DNA from 3 places in the Lysinibacillus sp. 2017 genome. Region 2 is predicted to be linked to each of the others. Evidence: predicted binding sites of a transcription regulator. Region 2 holds the regulator's gene; each other region holds the start of a gene.
What was found. Region 2 encodes LexA, which represses DNA repair genes until DNA is damaged. Its sites were predicted from a motif close to CGAACATATGTTCG; they were not measured.
Positions count from the first base shown of each region.

Region 1: a site for LexA is predicted at 1,490-1,503, ahead of DCE79_RS01965 (Y-family DNA polymerase). Genes of this name have one in related genera too.
Region 3: a site for LexA is predicted at 1,207-1,220, ahead of uvrB (excinuclease ABC subunit UvrB). Genes of this name have one in related genera too.

Region 1 is NZ_CP029002.1:424,798-428,087, reverse strand. Features, by position in the region: gene DCE79_RS01970 (YolD-like family protein) at 1-201, opposite strand, end outside; gene DCE79_RS01965 (Y-family DNA polymerase) at 214-1,467, opposite strand; gene DCE79_RS01960 (carbon-nitrogen family hydrolase) at 1,680-2,471, opposite strand; gene DCE79_RS01955 (pyridoxal phosphate-dependent aminotransferase) at 2,626-3,290, shown strand, end outside.
Region 2 is NZ_CP029002.1:2,481,921-2,485,210, reverse strand. Features, by position in the region: gene DCE79_RS12140 (DNA alkylation repair protein) at 1-5, shown strand, start outside; gene DCE79_RS12135 (5' nucleotidase, NT5C type) at 88-630, shown strand; gene DCE79_RS12130 (gamma-glutamyl-gamma-aminobutyrate hydrolase family protein) at 769-1,464, shown strand; gene lexA (transcriptional repressor LexA) at 1,560-2,183, opposite strand; gene DCE79_RS12120 (cell division suppressor protein YneA) at 2,351-2,698, shown strand; gene DCE79_RS12115 (YneB family resolvase-like protein) at 2,685-3,290, shown strand, end outside.
Region 3 is NZ_CP029002.1:692,431-695,720, reverse strand. Features, by position in the region: gene uvrB (excinuclease ABC subunit UvrB) at 1-1,134, opposite strand, end outside; gene DCE79_RS03015 (IDEAL domain-containing protein) at 1,351-1,593, opposite strand; gene DCE79_RS03010 (competence protein ComK) at 1,796-2,293, shown strand; gene DCE79_RS03005 (YhjD family protein) at 2,298-2,651, opposite strand.

The DNA of each region.
Region 1 (3,290 bases), 1.7 Mb from region 2:
GGTTTTCTCCCACACTTTTAAATTAATCGGTTGTCGCTCGTTGTACGCACGCTGTAAATTTGTATTCAATTGTTCAACTAGTGCTTCATCGAGCTGAGGTTTTGTCACAAGCTGATCTTCCTCTTGCCATTCACGTAAAAATTTTACGTGCTCAGGAAGCATCATCGCATTCCATTTAATCGTCCCACGGTCTTTATTCATCTTGATCACTCCTCACTTTTTGTGTCCACCTAGTAACGAAGCACGCGTAATGGCTGTTCCTGCTTCCGTGTAAGAAATTGCCCGTAGTAATGCCGTCGTGCCATATTTTGTACGTAGCTGATCCATTGTCTCCCCTAGTTTTCGATTACGCCACCTTGCTTCATCAAACAGACTGAGTTGCATGGAATACTCACTTTCAATATTGCTCAGTGTTACCGTCAATTTACGTGCCGGACGCTCAGCATAAAATTCATCGAGCAATTCCTTGCATACATGAAAAATCTTCAACGTATCATTTGTCGGCTCATCGATTGTACGTGCGTGATGAAAGCCTCCACCAAATGCATCCTTACTGTAGCTAAGTCCAAGTGAAATCGTACGTCCTATTTTTCTCGCCTCCCGCGCACGTCTTGCCACATCTTCACACATTTCGAGAAGCACGACTAATAGTTCTTGGCGACTACGGTAATCCCGCATCAGCATTTGCCCTTTTCCAAAGCTAATTTGCCCCTGCATGATTGGTGCACCTACAGTCGAATGATCTATTCCCCAGGCATGATAATAAAGCTGATTGCCCATAACACCCAAGCGCTTTTCTAGTAATTCGAGGTCAGTATGTGCTAAATCATAAACAGAATAAATGCCCATATGATGCAGCGTTTTCTCTGTTCGACGTCCAATGCCCCATACGTCGGTTAGCTGTGTGACTGGCCATAATTTTGTCGGTACATCATCATATGTCCATTTTGCAAAACCTGTTTTTTTTGCCTCGATATCAAGTGCAAGCTTAGCTAAAAGCATATTCGGTCCAAAGCCAACCGCACTTTGAATATCAAATTGTCGATAAATTTGATCGCGAATCCGTTCAGCTGTTTGTTCTGGAGGCCCCCATAATTTTTCTGTGCCTGTTAAATCGATAAAGCTTTCGTCAATGCTGTATACATGAATCGCTTCTTTTGGGACAAAATCATTGAGCAATCGTGTAATTTCCATCGACATACGGATAAAAAAAGACATGCGTGGTTCAAATAAGCGAATATCGGGATGCGGTGGAATCTCATAAAGTCTCGAACCCGTTCGAATATTAAAACGCTTTTTCATCGGTGGTGACGCAGCAAGGACAACACTGCCCTTTTGTTGAAAGTTACCGACGATAGCCATCGGGACTTCCATGACATTCAAATTTTCAATAGACGCGATACAGCTTGCATAAAAACTACGCATATCCACACAAATCATTGAACGCTGTGTTGCATTTTCATACATTTCAAATTCACCTCATTTAAAACGAACGTTTGTTCTTATTTTAAAATGAGACGTGTGAGACCGCAAGTGGGAAGTAATGGATTTTAAAAACAAAAGTGCTAAAGCGTTTGTTCCTAGACATGAAGTACATTTCAAAAGTTATCTACAGTACTCGGAATTTATAATTCGATAAAAAATAAAAGCACACCGAAATTCCGATGTGCTTCCATAAACTATTGTTTTACCACTTTTCCATAAAGACTCGGGCGACGATCTTCGTATACGGGAATGCGTCCGCGTACTTCATCGACATTTGAAAAATCAACATCAATAATCGCAAGCTCCTCGTCTTCAGCACCCGTCCACAACACTTCGCCCCAAGGCCCGATAATCATCGACTGCCCATTAAAGTTCTCCACTTTACGTGCGATACGGTTGACTGCCACAACAAAGCATTGATTTTCAATAGCACGTGCTTGCAATAATGTTTTCCAGTGATCAATGCGCGGTGTTGGCCACTGTGCGGGAATAAATAACACTTTTGCACCGTCTAGCGCGTGGGCACGTAACCATTCTGGGAAACGAATATCGTAGCAAATAACACCACCCGCTTCAATATCCCCAAGTGCAAATCGATTCATCGTATCTCCAGATTCTAAATACAGATGCTCATCCATTAAGCGGAACAAGTGGGCTTTGCTGTACTCACCGACTTGTTCACCGTCACGATTATACGTATACATCGTATTGTAAAACTTACCGTCACGCTTCACTGAAACTGAGCCACCTACAATATGTACCGCTAATTCCTTTGCCAAAGCACTTAAAAATGCTTTCGTACGTTCCCCGTTCACATCTGCAAGTTCTTCTAATTTCTCTAACGCATAGCCTGTATTCCACATTTCTGGTAACACGACGATTTCTGCACCACCAGCGACCGCTTCACGAATGAACTTTTCTGCACGTTCATAGTTTTCATCTACTTTGCCGAAGCCTACATTTAATTGAATACATCCGATTTTCATGAAATGACACTCCTTTAAAATTCGCTTTCTTAACGCCATTTTACCATTACGTGCTTCATTCTAGCACGCTTATCTAAATTATCATAATTTTCACTTTACTAATCCCTAGAAAAGGACTAAGATTAATTTTATTATTTAAAAAAGGTGATGAACGATGGAATTTTCAAAGAAACTACAACAGCTACCCCCACAATTTTTCGCCGCGCTTGTCAGTAAAGTAAATGCTGCACTCGCACAAGGCCGTGACGTCATTAATTTAGGGCAAGGGAATCCCGACCAACCAACGCCTGACCATATTATTGATGCGTTGCAACTAGCCGTAACCAATCCACAAACCCATAAATACTCCCCTTTTCGAGGGATTACAGAATTAAGACAAGCCGCTGCTGACTTTTATAAACGTGAATACAATGTTGATATTGACCCAAACACTGAAGTCGCTATTTTAGGCGGTACAAAGGTAGGGCTCGTTGAGTTACCACTTGCTGTTCTCGATCCAGGTGATTCTATGCTACTTCCTGACCCAGGTTATCCGGATTATTTGTCCGGGGTGGCACTTGCTGATGTCAAATTTGATACGCTGCCATTATATGCGGAAAATGGCTATTTGCCAGACTATAATGCATTAACTGATGAAATAAAACAACGTGCGAAACTTATGTATTTAAACTATCCAAACAATCCAACTGGCGGTGTGGCAACTGCTCCATTTTTTGAAGATACGGTAAAGTTTGCAAAAGAAAACCATATCGTGGTTGCACATGATTTTGCGTATGGTGCAATTGGTTTTGATAATGTGCGTCCTCCAAGCTTTTTACA
Region 2 (3,290 bases):
GTTAAATTGTGACAAATAGAGTAATCACTTGTTTCCAGTTCATGAGTTTATTAAACTAATAGTAGGAAATTCGAGGGGGCCTTTGTGATGAAAAAGAGTATTGCTATTGATATGGACCAAGTATTAGCAGATTTTTATTCGAAATTATGTGCTACATATAATGAAAATTTCGGAACGAATTTTACCAAAGAAGAATTTTTATTAACGACGCAGCGTGATTTACCAACGGAAGACGGAAAAAAACTATTTGCATTATTAAATGAACCAGATTATTTTCGTGATTTAGCCGTATTAGATTCAGATGCAATCGAGGTTATCAAGGAGTTACAAGAGCATTATGAAATTTACATTGCAACAGCGGCTATGGATGTACCAGGTTCCTTCACGGCGAAATACGAATGGCTACGGGAGCATTTGCCATTTTTAAAAACGCAAAATATTGTATTCTGTGGCAATAAAGCTGTGATACATACCGATTATTTGATCGATGATAGTTCGAGACAGCTTGAAGCATTTAAAGGAACGGGTGTTTTGTATTCAATGCCATATAATGCTGCGGTGGAAGGCTATGTCCGTGTGCAAAATTGGCGAGAAATTAAAGAGTACTTTTTAGAACAATTAAAAGCATAGGTGAATGGGATGGATTGTAAATAAAACAATCTATCTTTTTTTTTTTTTCTGGAGTATTACAGAGGTATAGTAGTATAATTTGAATTATCTGAATAATTGAGTTTGCTAAATGAGTAGTGAATAAAGGGGATGTAGAGGATGAAACCGATTATTGGCTTAACGATGTATGATATTGATAAAAAATTAGACATTAATAATGCGTATTTACATTCTATTGAACAAGCGGGAGGCATACCGATTTGTATTCCGAACGCAACGGAAGACACGGTTGAAGCCTTATTATCAGTTGTTGATGGCTTACTTCTAATTGGAGGCGAAGATTTAGATCCGTTTTTATTTGGAGAAGAGCCGCATCAAAAAATTGGGCGTGTCGTTCATGAACGTGATGTCAGTGATCTATTATTAATGGAGCATGCGTTTGACAAGCAAATGCCGATTTTAGGTGTCTGTCGTGGGGCGCAGGTGATGAATGTGGCTTTTGGGGGGACGATCATTCAAGATATTCCATCTCAAGTTGAAAATGCAATTGGGCATAAGCAATTATCAAAGCGCGGTGCACTCGCACACAGTGTAGAAGTTCTAACTCCGAAGTTTAAAGAGATTTTCGGGGACGATTCGTTCCGTGTGAATACATTCCATCATCAATCGGTTGGTAAACTTGGAAAAAGATTAGTAGTTTCTGCTATTGCGAAAGATGGTGTTATAGAGGGAATTGAGCATGAATCACACCCGTATTGTGTATCCGTACAATGGCATCCTGAAGAGCTTGCACCACTAGGAGATGTGTATGCACAGCGTTTATTTAGAAGCTTTGTAGAAGCGTGTGAAAAGTAAAATAGGGTATTTAAAAGAGTTCAGCGATTTTGCTGAACTCTTTTTTCATGAAAAAAGTCTATCTACTATTAATATAGAAGATAGACTTCGAACATTTAATGTACGTTGCGATATAAGCCGACAACTTTACCTAAAATCGAGATTTGATTGACGATAATCGGATCCATTGAGCTATTTTCAGGTTGAAGGCGGAAATGTGTTTTTTCTTTGTAAAAACGTTTCACAGTAGCTTCGTCTTCTTCCGTCATAGCTACAACGATCTCACCATTGTTTGCTGTTGACGTTTTCTTTACGATTACATAATCCCCATCTAAAATTCCTGCGTCAATCATCGATTCACCCATAATCTCAAGCATGAATAGTTCATCTTCAGATGCCCCGTATGTATCTGGCAGTGGGAAGTACTCTTGAATATGCTCAATCGCTGTAATGGGTAGGCCAGCAGTAACCTTACCGATTAATGGTATATGAACGACACCTGGTTTTGGGATTGTCGAATCTTCTTGTTGTAAAACTTCAATAGCGCGTGGCTTTGTAGGGTCACGACGAATAAGCCCTTTACTTTCTAAACGAGCTAAATGCCCGTGGACAGTTGAACTAGAAGCTAAACCAACCGCTTCACCAATTTCTCGAACAGATGGGGGGTAACCTTTAGAACGAACTTCCTCTTTTATGAAAGCTAGAATTGCTAATTGTCGCTTTGAAATTTTTGTTGTCAACTTGCTCACCTCTTTAATATAAAATGGATATTTTTAATTAAATACAGTATAGCAGTATGCGAACATAAATGCAAACATAGGTTCGAGAAACGGTTGACAAAAACATATGTTCGTATTATTATGAGAACACATATTCCGAACATACATTCGAAAAGGGGCAGTTATTTATGAAGAATTTAAAGTTAAACAGCTTTGCAGCAATGTTTCTAGCATTTTCAGTTTTTTTTATTGGAATTATTGTAATGAAAGACGACCAAATTGAATTATACGAACAGGTAACAATTGAACATGGGGACACTTTATGGACAATAGCTGAACAATATCGTGGTAAAATGGAAAAGCATGATTGGATTCACGCTGTAAAAAAACAAAATGAATTATCGAGTGAAGAAGTAGTAAGTGGTCAAATTTTAAACGTACCCGTTGAAAAGAACGCCGATTATATCACTAAATCAAATGAACCCAATTATGCACAATCCATTAAAGTAGTGAGAGAGAATAATGAATCAAAATAAAGCCGTCATTTATTGTCGTGTTAGTACAGAAAAGGACACGCAAGAAACATCATTAGTACGTCAGCATGAAGAGCTTACAAAATACGCGAAATCACTAGGTTACAGTGAAATAGCTGCTTTTAAAGACCAACATAGTGGTTTTGAAGTCGACCGAGATGGCCTATTAGATATGCTCGAATATATGAAAGAGCATCAAATAAAGGCATTATTTGTGCAGGATGAAACACGATTAGGTCGTGGTAATGCACGAATGGCCGTATTACACCTCATTCAAAAATATGAAGCAACAGTCTATTCACTAAATGATGCGGGTCCACTCGCATTAAATGAAATGGATACGATGTTACTTGAAATTTTAGCTGTTGTTGAAGAATATCAGCGCCGCATGCACAATGCAAAAATTCGCCGTGGCATGCGCCGAGCTGTTGAAAATGGTTATATGCCACAAAATAATTTGAAAAATCGTGGCAATATCGAAGGACGTGAACGAAAAGAAGTACCTGTTGAAGAAATTGTCCAATTGCGTCAAAAAGGGTTAACATTTGCTGAAATTGCATCAACGCTTTCAGGACTTGGTATTCAAATAAGTAAA
Region 3 (3,290 bases), 1.8 Mb from region 2:
CATTAAAGGGCGGTTGTCTAGCGCTGAAGGTAAGCGGAAACCGTGTTCGACAAGGACGCCTTTACGCGCTTGGTCCCCGTTATACATCCCGCGCACTTGCGGTAAGGTAACGTGACTTTCATCGACAACGAGTAAAAAATCCTTAGGGAAATAATCAATTAATGTATACGGGGTTGCCCCTTTTTCACGTAATGTTAAATGACGCGAATAGTTTTCAATCCCAGAGCAGAAGCCCATTTCCTTCATCATTTCTAAGTCATAATTCGTGCGCTGCTCTAAACGCTGGGCTTCTAATAGACGATCCTCTGAACGAAGTAGCTTGAGTCGTTCTGCTAGTTCTTTTTCAATATTTTCAATGGCAATTTTCATCTTCTCGTCACGGGTAACGAAGTGGGATGCTGGGAAAATCGCAATGTGCTGACGTTCACCTAAAATTTCGCCTGTTAATGCATCCACTTCACGAATACGATCGACTTCATCACCGAAAAACTCTACACGAATGCAATGTTCATCTTTAGATGCTGGGAAAATCTCAACAACGTCCCCACGTACGCGGAATGTACCACGTGTAAAGTTAATATCATTACGTTCATATTGAATGTCAACAAGCTTCCGTAACAACTCATTTCGTTCAAGCTCCATGCCCGTACGAATCGATACAACCATTTCCCAATATTCTTCTGGATTCCCTAAGCCATAAATACATGAGACCGACGCAATAACAATGACATCATTTCGTTCGAATAATGCCGATGTCGCCGAATGTCGTAGCTTATCAATTTCATCATTAATGCTTGAATCCTTTTCGATATACGTATCAGTTTGTGGTACATACGCTTCTGGTTGGAAATAATCATAGTAACTAACGAAATATTCAACGGCATTATTTGGGAAAAATTCTTTAAACTCACTATATAATTGCCCCGCAAGCGTCTTGTTGTGTGCCATGACGAGGGTTGGTTTATTCACTTCTTTAATCACATTGGAAATCGTAAACGTCTTACCGGTACCTGTTGCACCAAGCAATGTTTGATGATGTTTTCCATCTTTTAAGCCTTGTACAAGCTGTTTAATCGCTTCTGGTTGATCGCCAGCGGGTTGATATTCGGACTGGATTGTAAATATTTCTGTCATACCGACTCGTCCTTTCTGTCTCATTTGCTACGTCTATTTTAGCATACCCTTTTTTTAATTACGATAATTTAGCGAACGTATATTCGTTTTATTTTTCTATCTACTTAGATTTGCTTTCTCTTAAAACGTTCTCTCTAAACATTAGAAAACCAGATTCCCTTGGAAATTTTTACTTTCTTGTCCACTAAAAAAGCCACCCTTCAAGGTGACTTTTGCTTAAAATATCGAAGCTTCATGTAATTCATTTAATTCTTTTGTGTAACGAATAAAAGATTGCTCGTCCTTTTGATCCAAAGATGTGTCAATTAGTAATTTTAACTGTTCAATTCGATGTACTCGTTGTATACGACTTATAAACAAATCTAAATAAATCTCATTCAATAACTTCTCTGCTTGATATTCAGTTGACTGTTGTCCTACCGCTTTCAAAAAGTCTGTGTACGAATAATATTTATCCATCGAAATCACCCCGATCGCTTTTCATTATTATAAATTAAAAGCACTTGAATTTGCAATATTTTCTGAAAAATTATCAGACGACAGAATTTTCCGACAAATTATGTTGCGTTTTGTCACTTTTTGTATTAATTTATAAGGGAAGCAAAAATTGCAGTTGGCTTTTATTTTTTGCATCAAAAAACAACGATAAAGGAGAAGTGAAATGATTACAAATTTGCATCAAATCTCAAGTTACATTGTTACTAATTCCACGTTCTATTTGAAATCCTATGAGCATCGCAATAAAATTTATACCCTCATTTCAGACAAACACGGTGAAACGACCTACGCCAATAAGCCATTAAAAATTATCCGCAGCACCTGTCGTCTCCACGGAAGTTCTTTTGAAGCAAGCAAATATCAAGCAAAGCAATTTTTCGGTAAAAGTAAGCACAAGCTACCCATTATGGTTGCCTATGATTTTGGCGATCCGTGTATATTATTCCCTCTTTTTTCACCACATTCACCCCAAAACATTTGGATTTCCTTACATGCCATTGCAAACATTACCGGAAGTGAAAGTGGAAGCGAAACCATACTCACATTTATCGATGGATCCGAAAAATCTTTCCCACTCCACATCAAATCATTCAATCATCAATATGTTCGCGCCTCCATGTACTATAAATATCTTATTTTAAAAAGAAGTAAGACGCTCTAAACACTTAATGTTTCTCAAAATATTCCGTAAGAAGTGCCTCACTGTGATTACGCAGACGAATATTTGAATACCGTCTACTCTCCATAAGTCCCTCAAAATAAAATTGGTATTCCGTAAATAAATCATCTGATTTTCCTCTTACTAACCGCATTTTATGTTGTTGAAAATAGGCTTTCGTTTCTTTTAAATCCTGTTTAATTTTCCTTCTTATGCTATCAATTAAATGTAAATAGGGATTTTTAAATTTAAAATGGCCTTGCTCAATAATACTTTGATCTTTTTCGAGAATAATCAGTAGTAACGGTAAATAAATGCCCGCTTCATAGTAGGGGACCGTTTCAGAAGGAATTTGTGTCATATGCACACCTCCAAATAAGAACGTCTGTTCGTATTTATTTTCGCATATTTGTTTTGGTTTGACAAGTGGGAGATTGTGGATTTTTTTAACAAAGGGGGATTTGGGCCTTCTAATAAAAAAGTAGTCAGGGATAGGCAGGCAGAGTGGTTATTCGGGGATAGTCATTTGGCGGGTTCTTCGCACGCAAGCCGCACAGCCAAGATAATGTCACAATCCGTTTGTTGTGACATTATCTTTGTGACGAAAGCGAAGCGACAGTCACAATTTATTAGACTATATAAAAGGAGTTGAAAGACCTGCCAATATAAGGGTGTATCCATTTTCCCTTTACTTGTATTCACGTGCTGGCGCTTACAGTGGTAGGCGCCAGTCTTCTATATTTATCGAATTTTCCTTATAAAGTAGAGAAGGATACAGTTCAAGTGAATCTGCCTTTTATTAAAGTGGTTATTCGGGCATAATCACTTGGCAGGTTCTTCGCACGCAAGCCGCACAGTCAAGATAATGTCACAATCCGTTTATTGTGACATTATCTTTGTGATTATTAAAGTGGTTATTCGGGGATAGTCATTTGGCGGGTTCTTCGCACGCAAGCCGCACAGCCATGTTGCACATGCCTGTACGACTCGCCTTTGTGCT